3 regions of the Bacillus sp. 11C genome follow, and region 1 is predicted to be linked to each of the others. Evidence: riboswitches for the same ligand, from Rfam matches in the RefSeq annotation. Region 1 holds a riboswitch; each other region holds the start of a gene.
What was found. Region 1 has a riboswitch for S-adenosylmethionine ahead of ACY3LV_RS15690 (bifunctional homocysteine S-methyltransferase/methylenetetrahydrofolate reductase). Riboswitches for the same ligand answer to the same signal wherever they lie in the genome.
Positions count from the first base shown of each region.

Region 2: linked by a shared signal. The riboswitch ahead of ACY3LV_RS08410 (phosphoadenylyl-sulfate reductase) and the one ahead of ACY3LV_RS15690 (bifunctional homocysteine S-methyltransferase/methylenetetrahydrofolate reductase) in region 1 are both predicted to bind S-adenosylmethionine.
Region 3: linked by a shared signal. The riboswitch ahead of metE (5-methyltetrahydropteroyltriglutamate--homocysteine S-methyltransferase) and the one ahead of ACY3LV_RS15690 (bifunctional homocysteine S-methyltransferase/methylenetetrahydrofolate reductase) in region 1 are both predicted to bind S-adenosylmethionine.

Region 1 is NZ_JBUPVZ010000011.1:120,144-124,338, reverse strand. It holds partial or broken gene ACY3LV_RS15700 (CvfB family protein) at 1-587, opposite strand, end outside; gene ACY3LV_RS15695 (YajQ family cyclic di-GMP-binding protein) at 686-1,177, shown strand; SAM riboswitch class I at 1,284-1,401, shown strand; gene ACY3LV_RS15690 (bifunctional homocysteine S-methyltransferase/methylenetetrahydrofolate reductase) at 1,492-3,330, shown strand; gene ACY3LV_RS15685 (GNAT family N-acetyltransferase) at 3,415-3,864, shown strand; gene ACY3LV_RS15680 (GNAT family N-acetyltransferase) at 3,870-4,195, shown strand, end outside.
Region 2 is NZ_JBUPVZ010000004.1:287,664-291,858, reverse strand. It holds gene ACY3LV_RS08425 (dihydroorotate dehydrogenase) at 1-729, shown strand, start outside; gene pyrF (orotidine-5'-phosphate decarboxylase) at 698-1,417, shown strand; gene pyrE (orotate phosphoribosyltransferase) at 1,414-2,046, shown strand; SAM riboswitch class I at 2,191-2,296, shown strand; gene ACY3LV_RS08410 (phosphoadenylyl-sulfate reductase) at 2,451-3,152, shown strand; gene cysP (sulfate permease) at 3,164-4,195, shown strand, end outside.
Region 3 is NZ_JBUPVZ010000007.1:10,675-14,869, reverse strand. It holds gene metE (5-methyltetrahydropteroyltriglutamate--homocysteine S-methyltransferase) at 1-2,022, opposite strand, end outside; SAM riboswitch class I at 2,150-2,305, opposite strand; gene isp (serine protease Isp) at 2,437-3,396, opposite strand; gene rsbRB (RsbT co-antagonist RsbRB) at 3,620-4,195, shown strand, end outside.

The sequences.
Region 1 (4,195 bases):
GATGGATAAAACCGCGGATACCGTCGTCCGTGATAATGAATGAACCTGTTGCGATCAGTCTATACACCGTACCTGTCAGCTCTTTATTCATCAGATCCTCTGAGGCATCGGTAAACAGTTCGCTGATGATGTCTTCCGGCGCTGGTTTGGCAAACATGCGCCCCCGGTTCGTCACTTTCAGCATACAGTAGAGCTTGTCGCCTTTTTGCGGCCAGACATCTTCGTATGGCGGCAAATGCTCAGTTGCAACAAGCGCGTCCTTAGATAAACCGACATCAACGAATACTCCCATATCTTCCACTTTATCCACCACTTCGACCCAGCCGTACTCATCCGCGCTGATGACAGGTATTCTCATCGTGGCCGCAAGCCTTTCCTGCTGATCGACGTATATAAAAACCTCTACTTCGTCTCTGTCCTCGATATCCTCAGTTATTTCACTGTTATGTAAGAGAATCGTGTCTTCTCCGTCGGTTAAAAAGTAACCGAAGTCCGTTTGGTGATCTATACTCAAGGTTAATTGCTGCCCTGGTCTCATGCTATCGTCCTTCCTGTTCCGCTTATTTTTCTGCGGATGCTGTTAACATTTTTTCCAATCATCACAAATTGATTCTTTGTTCTGTTGGAAGTTTCTCTTTATTCTACTATAATCAACACATAAGTTAAATGTTATGGAGGTTTTCATATGGCAAAAGAAAGTTCATTTGATATAGTATCCAAGGTGGAATTGCCTGAGGTGCAAAACGCGATCCAAATCGCATTGAAGGAAATCAGCACACGCTATGACTTTAAAGGAAGCAAAAGCGACATTTCTTTAGATAAAGAGGAGCTTGTCCTCGTTTCCGATGACGAATTCAAATTAAGCCAGCTGAAAGATGTGCTGGTCAGTAAATTGATTAAACGAAACGTGCCGACAAAAAACATTGATTACGGCAAGGTTGAAAACGCGTCCGGCGGAACGGTGCGCCAGCGCGCAAAGCTTGTTCAAGGCATTGACAAAGATAATGCCAAAAAAGTCAATATGATCATCAAAAACTCCGGACTGAAAGTAAAGTCTCAAGTGCAGGATGATCAAGTGCGCGTCACCGGAAAAAACAAGGATGACCTGCAGCAGATTATCTCAGCTGTGCGGGATGCAGATCTGCCGATTGACGTTCAATTTATAAATTTCAGATAAATTTTCTGAATCCTATTGATTATTGTCTTTATTTTCGGTAAATTTGGAGAAAGGGAAAAAACCCGGAATCTTTTGGCATTTCCTGAACACGAAAACTTCATATCCGTTCTTATCAAGAGAAGCAGAGGGACTGGCCCGACGAAGCTTCAGCAACCGGTGTAATGGCGATCAGCCATGACCAAGGTGCTAAATCCAGCAAGCTCGAACAGCTTGGAAGATAAGAAGAGACAAAATCACTGACAAAGTCTTCTTCTTAAGAGGACTTTTTTTATTTCTCTTTTTTCCTTGCTGAATGTGAATAAAGGAGGCAGACAATGGGACTTTTAGAAGATTTGCAAAAACAGGTGTTAATCGGTGACGGCGCCATGGGGACGCTCCTCTACTCCTATGGCATTGACAGATGTTTCGAGGAGCTCAACATTTCGAAGCCGGAGGAAATTCAGCGCATACATAAAGCGTACGTTGAGGCGGGAGCCGACATCATTCAAACGAATACGTACGGGGCCAATTATATTAAATTATCGAGACACGGGCTTGAGGATGACATTAAAAAAATGAATCAAGAGGCAGTAAGAATCGCGCGGGCTTCAGCAGGCGATGCGTACGTCCTTGGGACGATGGGCGGCATCCGCACATTTAATAAAAACGCGTACAGCCTTGACGAAATCAAACGCAGTTTTCGCGAGCAGCTGTACCTGCTGCTGCATGAAGAGCCGGATGGCTTGCTGTTAGAAACATATTATGATTTGGAAGAAGCCCGTGAAGTGCTGAAAATCGCGCGCAAAGAGACTGGACTTCCAATTATGCTCAATGTCTCTATGCATGAGCAAGGCGTACTGCAGGACGGAACATCTCTTTCTGAAGCATTGCGATCGATTGCGGATCTCGGGGCTGATATCGTCGGCATTAACTGCCGGCTCGGCCCTTATCATATGATTGAAGCGCTCAGCGAAGTGCCGATTTTTGATGACGTGTTCTTATCAGTTTATCCGAACAGCAGTCTTCCTTCGCTTGAAGAGGGACGGCTCGTCTATGAAACTGACGACACGTATTTTCAAAACAGCGCGTCAGAATTCCGCAAGCAAGGCGCGCGGATTATCGGCGGCTGCTGCGGCACCACGCCGAATCATATCCGCGCGATGGCGGAAGCGGTTGGCGGGCTTGCTCCGATTACGGAAAAAGAAGTCAAAACCCGGGCGAAAGAATTTATCTCTGTTCATCATGAGCGGACAGAGCCCGGCCTGAATGAGATCGCGGCGGAAAAACGCTCCATCATCGTAGAGCTGGATCCGCCGAAAAAATTGAGTTTTGACAAGTTTTTGTCCGCCGCTGCTGAATTAAAAGAAGCGGGAATCGACGCCCTGACGCTCGCTGATAATTCCTTGGCGACCCCGCGGATCAGCAATGTTGCCTGCGGCGCCCTTGTGAAGCAGCAGCTCGATATGCGCTCCCTTGTCCACATTACGTGCCGTGACCGAAACATTATTGGCTTGCAGTCACATTTAATGGGCCTTGATACATTAGGGCTGAATGACGTGCTGGCTATCACAGGCGACCCTTCTAAAATCGGGGACTTCCCGGGGGCGACGTCTGTTTATGATTTAACATCCTTTGATTTAATCAGACTGATCAAACAGTTCAATGAAGGGCTGTCCCTGTCCGGAAAACCCCTTGGCAAGAAAACGAATTTCTCAGTCGCCGCCGCATTTAATCCTAACGTCCGCCATCTGGATAAAGCGGTAAAACGGCTGGAGAAAAAAATAGATTGCGGCGCCGATTATTTTGTTTCACAGCCTGTCTATTCCGAGCAGCAGCTTGTCGATATCCATAACGAAACAAAGCATCTGAAGACGCCGATCTATATCGGCATTATGCCGCTCACAAGCAGCCGGAATGCTGAATTCATCCACAATGAAATTCCCGGGATTAAGCTGTCAGACTCTATTCGCGAAAAAATGGCTCTTGCAGGTGAGGATAAAGAGAAGCAAAAAGCGGAAGGCCTTGCAATTGCACATTCCCTTCTGGATGCGGCATGCGAGCTGTTTAACGGCATCTACTTGATTACGCCTTTTCTCAGATCTGACTTAACCGCTGAGCTCACCACGTATATTCAGCAAAAAGACGAACAACGCCAAAATATTTATTTGCGTTAAATATGGCTGCCTGAGTCAATCAGGCAGTCTTTTCTAATCGGATTCATGTTACGATATAGAAAACTTTTTAAGAGGAGGAACATCATGCTTGAAGTTAAAACCATTTCCGCAGAAGATACATACGACATCCGGCAGCGCATCCTGCGTCCCCATCAATCCATCGAACAATGCAAATATGAACAGGACCATGCGGAAGGCGCTTTTCATCTCGGTGTATTTTTTGAAGGAACGCTCATCAGCATCGCTTCTTTTTCCCCTCAACATCAGCCATTATTAACAGCCTCAGCCGCATATCAGCTGAGGGGCATGGCGACGCTTGAAGGATATCGCGAACAAAAAGCCGGCAGCGCGCTGATCAAACACGCGGAGGAGAAGCTGGACGAGAGAGGCGTGCAGGCGGTCTGGTGCAATGCAAGATACCATGTCAAAGGCTACTACGCAAAGCTTGAATGGAAGGAACTTGGCGAACCATTTGAAGTTCCCGGCATTGGCAAACATATCGTCATGTACAAAAAACTCGGAACAAGCAGGTGAACTGTGTGAAGGTAATGGATGAGCTGATTGAGCTTCATGAAGAACATATTCCCGGCCTATTGCGGCTTTGCAGGCAAGCCGGGTGGCCGGATTATGGCGAACAAGAGCTGAAGATGCTTGTCCAACAAGGACGCTTTTTCGGTTATCAAAATGTCCGCGGAGACATCATCTCCTGTATCGGCTTGTTTTTGTTTGGCCGTCTTGCTTCTATCGGACTCGTCATCGTGGATAAGGAATACAAACGGCTCGGTCTCGGGCGCCGGATGGTAAACGCGTGTATCAGCCAAACGGATGAAAGCACCACCATCAGGCTTTGCGCCACAAAAGAAGG
Region 2 (4,195 bases), on a different contig from region 1:
GGTCTGCAAAACCCGGGGCTGGAAAGCGTCTTGCAAAATGAGCTGCCGTGGCTTGAGCAGTTTGCAACACCGATCATTGCCAATGTCGCAGGTTCTCAGATCGAGGATTATGTAGAAGTCGCAGAGCATATCAGTAAAGCGCCCAACGTTCATGCACTTGAATTGAACATTTCCTGCCCGAATGTGAAAACAGGCGGAATCGCTTTTGGCACGAACCCTAAAATGGCTGCTGATTTGACGAAAGCGGTTAAAGAGGTTTCAGATGTACCCGTTTATGTGAAGCTTTCCCCGAACGTGGCAAATATCACAGAAATTGCATCAGCGATCGAGGAGGCGGGAGCGGACGGTCTTACGATGATCAACACATTAATCGGGATGAGACTCGATTTAAAATCAGGAAAGCCGATATTAGCGAATAAAACAGGGGGGCTTTCTGGTCCTGCTGTGAGGCCGGTTGCTATTCGCATGGTGTATGAAGTCAGCCAGGCGGTCAACATCCCGATTATCGGAATGGGAGGCGTGCAGACGGCCGAAGATGCACTGGAATTTCTTCTTGCGGGAGCAAGCGCGGTCGCTGTCGGAACAGTAAACTTTGTAAATCCTTTTGCATGCCCAGATATTATAGACCAGCTCCCAGCTGTTTTGCGCCAATACGGCTATCAATCAATTGAAGAATGCATCGGAAGGAGCTGGAACCATGAAAAACAACCTGCCCATCATCGCGCTTGATTTTGCAACAGCTGAAGAAACACTTGCATTCTTAGCGCCTTTTCAGCAAGGACCGTTATTTGTAAAGGTTGGGATGGAGCTTTTTTATCAAGAAGGGCCATCTATCGTCAAACAACTAAAAGAAAGAAATTGCGAGCTGTTTTTAGATTTAAAGCTTCATGACATCCCGACCACTGTAAACAAAGCGATGAAGCGCCTTGCCGGTCTCGGAGTAGACCTCGTCAATGTTCATGCGGCAGGAGGCAAAAAAATGATGCAAGCAGCTCTGGAAGGCTTAGAAGAAGGGACGCCGGCCGGACAAAAACGCCCGTCCCTTATCGCGGTAACCCAGCTGACAAGCACATCTGAACAACTCATGAAAGATGAACTGCTGATCGAAAAACCTCTGATCGACACGGTCGTCCACTACAGCAAACTGGCGGAAGAAAGCGGGCTGGATGGAGTGGTCTGCTCTGTTCATGAAGCAAAAGCCATTTACGAAGCGGTATCGCCTTCATTTCTGACTGTTACTCCGGGGATCAGGCTGTCAGAGGACGCTGCGAATGACCAAATCCGCGTAGCGACACCTGCAATTGCAAGAGAGAAAGGTTCATCAGCGATTGTGGTGGGACGCTCGATTACAAAAGCGAAAGACCCGGTAAAAGCCTATGAAGCTGTCAGACTCGAATGGGAGGGGATCAAATCATGAAACAAGTCATCGCAAAACATCTATTAAACATCCAAGCTGTATTTTTACGCCCGAACGAGCCATTTACATGGGCTAGCGGCATTTTATCGCCCATCTACTGTGACAATCGCCTTACGCTATCATTCCCGGAGGTCAGAAATGATGTCGCTTCAGGCATCAGCAAGCTTGTCGAAGAGCATTTTCCTGAAGCTGAAATGATTGCGGGAACAGCAACAGCCGGTATTCCTCATGCTGCTCTGGCGGCTGACCGTTTGAATCTTCCGATGTGTTATGTGAGAAGCAAGCCGAAAACGCACGGAAAAGGCAATCAGATTGAGGGAACTGTTCAAAAAAGCCAAAAAACGGTTTTGATCGAAGACTTAATTTCCACAGGAGGCAGTGTGCTTGAAGCTGCGGCGGCTTTACAAGCGGCAGGCTGTGAAGTGCTTGGTGTCGTCTCAATCTTTACGTACGGACTGCCTAAAGCGCAGGAAGCGTTTGCGAAGGCAGAACTGCCATACTACTCTTTAACTGATTATGATACGCTCACACAGGTCGCGCTTGAAAACGGAAATATTCATTCAGACGATTTAGAAAAGCTGAAAACGTGGAAACAAAATCCCGAGTCAAAAGATTGGTTTAAAAAATAACAAATAAATTTTGGTGATGTACAAGGGCTCCAAAGCCTTTCTGTACTTGAAAACAGGCCTTGCAGCCTGTTTTTTTATTAATCCTATAAAAAAAGTCGGGTTGACTTATGTTAGAATTGTGCTAAAATTTACTACAAATCTAAAAACTTATCAAGAGCGGCTGAGGGACTGGACCTATGAAGCCCGGCAACCTGCACAGTTTGTAAGGTGCTACTTCCAGCAAAATGAATTCCATTTTGAAAGATAAGGGCTACATGCTGTTCCTGTCTTTCTTTCCGCCGGATTGAAAGTTTTTTATTTTAAGAGGAAAAAAGGCTGACTGCGATAACCGCAGCCGCGCAATACAATTGGTAAAAGACAACCAGCAGAAAGCTACTGTTGTCTCCGAAAGGAGGAAAGAAGAAATGTTAACGTACGATAATTGGGAAGAACCAACGATTACATTTCCGGAAGACGATCCTTATAAAGGAGCGCTGTCAGTTTTAAAGTGGGCATACGGCCATTACGGCAATCAGCTTGTTTATGCATGCAGTTTCGGAATTGAAGGAATCGTTTTGATTGACTTAATTTATAAAGTGAAAAAAGACGCAGAGATTGTGTTTCTTGATACAGGGCTTCATTTTAAAGAAACATATGAAACGATTGAACGAGTGAAAGAGCGTTATCCTGGTCTTCATATCATCCTGAAAAAACCAGACCTTACCCTTGAACAGCAAGCCGGTGAATATGGTGACAAACTGTGGGAAAGAGAACCGAATCAATGCTGCTATCTCAGAAAGATCGTTCCTTTAAGAGAGGCGCTTTCGGGACATCCGGCTTGGCTTTCCGGTCTGCGCCGCGATCAAGGGCCAAGCCGTGCCCATACGAATTTCTTAAACAAAGATGAAAAATTCAAATCAGTAAAAGTATGCCCGCTTATCCATTGGACTTGGAAAGACATTTGGAGATACACATCCCGGAATGAGCTGGACTACAATCCGCTTCATGACCAAGGTTATCCAAGTATTGGCTGCGCGCCTTGTACGGCTCCTGCTTTTACCGCAGAGGATTTACGCTCAGGCAGATGGAATGGCATGGCGAAAACAGAATGCGGACTGCATGAATAAGGAGCTGCAAAATGGAACTAGCCGCTATTTTATTTAGCTTGTTTTTCGCGATGAATATTGGTGCAAGCGGCGCTGCAGCTTCGATGGGAGTTGCTTACGGCTCTGGAGCCATCAGAAAGAAAACCTACGCTTTGATCCTATGCGCAGTCGGTGTGCTAGCTGGGGCGGTCATTGGCGGGGGGGAGGTTGTAAAAACCATCAGTTCCGGAATTATCCCCGAGCAGACGATTACACTGACGATTGTTTGCATTATTATTGGAGCCGCTGCGCTGTCGCTCTTTACGGCTAATCTGCTCGGCATTCCTTTGTCGACAAGTGAAGTAACAGTCGGTGCTGTTGTCGGCGTGGGAGTCGCTTACAAAGTATTGTTTGTGAACAGCCTTCTGGTCATTGTGTCGTTTTGGGTTTTTGTCCCGCTGTTCGCTTTCGGCTTCACCTATTTCGTATTTAAGCTGTTTCGTTATTTTAAGATTGAAATTAAATCTTCTAAAAAGCAAAAATTCCTTGGCATTGCATTGTTAGGTGCCGGATTTTTCGAAGCGTTCTCTGCCGGCATGAACAACGTGGCGAATGCCGTTGGCCCGTTAGTGGCGGCCGGTGTGCTGGATGTCGCGAAAGGAACTTTGTACGGAGGAGCGTTTGTTGCTCTTGGCGCGCTGTTATTAGGCCGGCGTGTGTTAGAAACAAACGGGAAGAAAATTACGAGATTCTCAAAAGGAGAAGGCATTCTCTTATCCGGTACGGGAGCGGGACTGGTGATCATCAGTTCGGTATTTGGGATGCCGGTGCCTTTGGCGCAAGTCACTTCATCGTCTATTATCGGAATAGGCATGGCAAAAAACGGTCCGAATGTGTTCCATAAACAAGTTGTTCAAACGATGCTGAAGGTATGGATTGTATCGCCGTTTTTATCTTTATCGATTTCTTATATGCTTGTATCCTTGTTTTTAAAAGCGGATTATTATTCAATCTTTATTATGGTAAGCGTGCTCTTAGCGACGGTCGGTGCCGTCAGCCTGATGAAGGCCATACGTAAAGAGAGA
Region 3 (4,195 bases), on a different contig from region 1:
GTGGCTTCTGCTGTGTTCGATTGTAATCACATCGGCATCAAGATCATTGATCGTATCGACGATGTCTTCGAAGTTGCTGTAGCACATATGTGTATGAATTTGCGTCTCGTTTTTCACGGAAGAAGTGGTTAATCTGAATGCTTCAGCCGCCCAAGTCAAATACTCATCCCAATCGCGGGTTTTCAATGGAAGGCCTTCTCGCAGCGATGGCTCATCGACTTGAATGATTTGAATGCCTGCGTCCTCAAGCGCTTTTACTTCTTTGCGAAGGGCGAGCCCGATTTGGAAGGCGATATCTTTTCTCGAAATGTCGTTTCGAGGGAAAGACCAGTTCAAGATTGTAACTGGGCCGGTCAGCATTCCTTTCACATGCTTGGATGTCAATGACTGTGCATATAACGTGTCTTTCACTGTCATCGGTTCAATAAATTCAACATCTCCGTAAATGACTGGCGGGCGGACACAGCGTGAGCCGTATGATTGAACCCATGCGTATTTTGTGAAGGCAAAGCCGGCCAGCTTCTCACCGAAGTATTCGACCATGTCTGTCCGTTCAAATTCACCGTGAACAAGGACATCAAGTTCCAATTCTTCCTGAATATCAATCCATCGTTTTGTTTCTGCATTGATAAAGTTTTGATACTGTTCATCAGACCACTCATTTTTCCGCCATTTTTGGCGTGCGCTCCGCACTTCAGCAGACTGCGGGAAGCTTCCGATCGTAGTCGTCGGCAAAAGCGGAAGGCCAAGAGATTCATTTTGCAGGGCTAAACGTTCTTCAAACGGAATCGGGCGTTTGAAGTCTTTATCGGTTAATTGCTCAAGCTCTTTCTTCTGTTCGGAATTCGCGCCTGTTGCAAACTGTTTGAGCGCCTGAATATCCGTTTTAGCCTGCTGAATGTGTTCGCTGATCGCCGCTTTTCCTGATACTAAGCCTTCTTTCAAAGCTGTCAGCTCAGCTAGTTTTTCTTTTGCGTATGATAATCCGTTCAGCAGATCCTTTTCCAAATGCTCGTCAGGGTGCTTCGCTACCGGAACGTGCAGCAGGCTGCTGGAAGGCTGAATCCACAGTTCATCCACTTTTGCAATGCTGAGAATATCAAGAACGGCATCGAGACGTTCTTCGAGATCCGCTTTCCAAATGTTGCGTCCGTCGATAACGCCAGCTGCCAGCACTTTGTCTGCTGGAAAGCCGTGTGTTTTCAGCTGTTCCAGGTTTCTGCCTTTATCGTGAACGAAATCAAGGCCAATTCCCTGTACTGGGTAAGAGATCAGCTCTTCGTAAGCATCAACAGAATCAAAATACGTTTGCAACAGCACATTCAAGGATGAAAGTTCACTTGTGATGTTTTCGAATAATTCTTTTGCACCGCGGACATCTTCGCTAGAGGCTGTAACAAGCGCCGGCTCATCGATTTGAACCCATTGTACGCCTTCTTCTTCAAGTTCTTTCAAAAGCTGTACATATAACGGCACAAGACGTTTTTGGATCGCTTTTGCTTCAGACGGTTCATAGCCTTTAGCAAGCGTAACGAACGTATAAGGGCCGACAATCACAGGTTTTGTTTCAACGCCGTATTCCTGTTTGATCCGGCGGTAGTCTGTGAGCTGTTTGTTTCTTGTCAGGCGGAATTCAATGCTTTCGTCATATTCAGGAACGATGTAATGGTAATTTGTATTAAACCATTTTGTCATTTCACTAGATACGGCGTCTTTTATTCCGCGGGCGATAGCGAAGTATGTATCGGTAGCGTCAGTCAAATGTCTGAATCGTTTCGGAATCCAGTTGAAGCTGATTGCTGTGTCGAGTACATGGTCATACTGTGTGAAATCAGAAACAGGCACAACATCAATCTGCTGGTCGATTTGTGTTTTTACTGCGGATAAAAAGAGGTCGTCGATTTGCTTTAAAAACGTATCTTTATCAGTGCTGCCTTTCCAATACGCTTCAAGCGCTTTTTTCCATTCTCTGTTCAGTCCGATTCTTGGAAATCCTAAATTCGATGTTTTGATGGTTGTCATTGTTTCTCCTCCTTTATATGTAAAACACTCTCGTTAACCCGCGGATACAGGCTGCTAAGAGGTTTTCTCACAACAAAAAGCCTCTTTCCCATGAGAGAAAGAGGCTTTTCTGCGTAAAACACTGCCTCTCTCATCTCTCAGACACAATCTGATGGAATTAGCACCGTGCCTTATGAGACAGCAGTCTCGGCGCGAAAAGCAGTGCGCCCCATTTCACAATGGAATTACGGTCGGTTGCTGTTGGGGTCAAAAGGCCAATCCCTCGCCCAACTCTCGATAAGAGAAAATGTTATTAATTTTTTGAAAAGTTAAATCATTTGTTGGTAATCTTAACAGTAATTCAAATTTGTTGTCAACATAGAATTTGAAATTTTATTTACTCTATGTGGTTTATGTTATATAAGAAAAATAATTTTATAGGGTCATCAAATGTGATTGCGCTGCTCTTTCTGCCAGCTCATCAGGAGCGGTTAAATACAGGAATCCATTACCTGCCAGCGTTTTTGCAATATCGAGAGGGAGTGTTCTGCGGACCAGCTGTGCATAAACTTCAGTTTCAGAAAGCTTTCGTTGAAATGATTCTTCTTCATAGCTTTTGATTAAAGCAAGCGCTCCGCTGACATGAGGGGCAGCCATTGAAGTGCCGGTAAGCTTACCGTACTTCTTGTTAGGAAGGGTGGACACTATATTTTCTCCCGGTGCCACAAGATCAATCTCTTTATTGGCGTTAGAAAATTCTGATAATTCACGCGCTACGGAAACAGATCCAACCGCGATCACTTCATTATAAGCCGCAGGGTAGGAAAGCTCTTCTGTTCGTTCGTTTCCGTCACCTTCATTTCCCGCTGCGCAAACGACAAGCACTCCGTTTTTGACGGCGTTTTTCACCGCTTCTTCAAGCTCCGGCACATCGTTCGGTCCGCCAAGGGACATCGAGATGATATCGGCTTTCTGTTCCACAGCGTAGTTAATGCCGTTAATAATCCATTCATATTGGCCGCTGCCGTTTGCACCGCCAAGAACTTTCACAATCAATAGGCTTGCCTCAGGCGCGACCCCGGCAATGCCGCCGTTTGAATCGTTAGCTGCAATCGTTCCGGCGACGTGTGTGCCGTGTCCGTTGTAATCGGAAATCGCATCTTCCTTGCCGCCGTCATCATCCGTGAAGTTCTTTCCGCCGATGACTTGATTTTTTAAATCAGGGTGGCTTATGTCGCAGCCCGTGTCCAATACAGCAATTTTCACATTTTTTCCTTTTACCCCTTTTGCCCATATTTCTGGCGCCTTAATCACTTTAATGCCTTCAGGAAGCTCGTTTACATCCATGATCTGCTCATTCGTCACATACGGGATCAAGCGGATTTCACCATTCATAAAAAAGCCCTCCTTTTTTATGCTTGCAAGTGGATACAAGGATGTTGCTTCACATTATATGAAAAAAGCAACCGCTCGGACAGAGCCATTTGAAGCATTTTGAAAAAATAGGATACAACCCAAAGAATTAGTAATTTTCAAAATATTGGATGGCTTCAGCTTGTATGACTGGGATTCAGCGGTCAGTCAAGTTATAATAGTGTTTGGGGAAAGGAGTAGTGTGATGAAACTGAATGAAAAATTATATGCATTTTTTTCAGAGTATGTGGAACAAATGGCTGATGAATGGATTGAAACGATGGAAGAAAGCGATCCGAATTCGATTTATGCCTTACATAATGCATCTGTAACGGAAGAATTGAAAGAACAGGACAGAGAATTTTACCGGCATCTGAATGACATGTATGTTTTACCGGAAAAACAATTTCTCGAAGAATTTCGAGTGTGGGTCATTGAGCTGACGAACGATCAAAAGCATCTCGACACTCCGGTTCAGTATGTGATTCGGGAGTTTATGAGAAACCGGAGATTATATACGAAGTATTTTGAGAAGTTCGCAGAAGAAAATGAGTCGGCGTTTGAACCGGGAGAGAAACAAAAATGGGCCGATTTGATTGTAAAAGTTTTTGATTTTACCATTTATACATTCGTCGATCACGCTGAAGCAAATGCCAAACAGCAATTAAACGCCCAGAGAGAAATGATATTGGAATTAAGCTCGCCTATCATTACCCTGAGCAAATCAACAGCTCTGCTGCCGCTTGTCGGTGACATTGACACTGAACGTGCAAAGTTTATT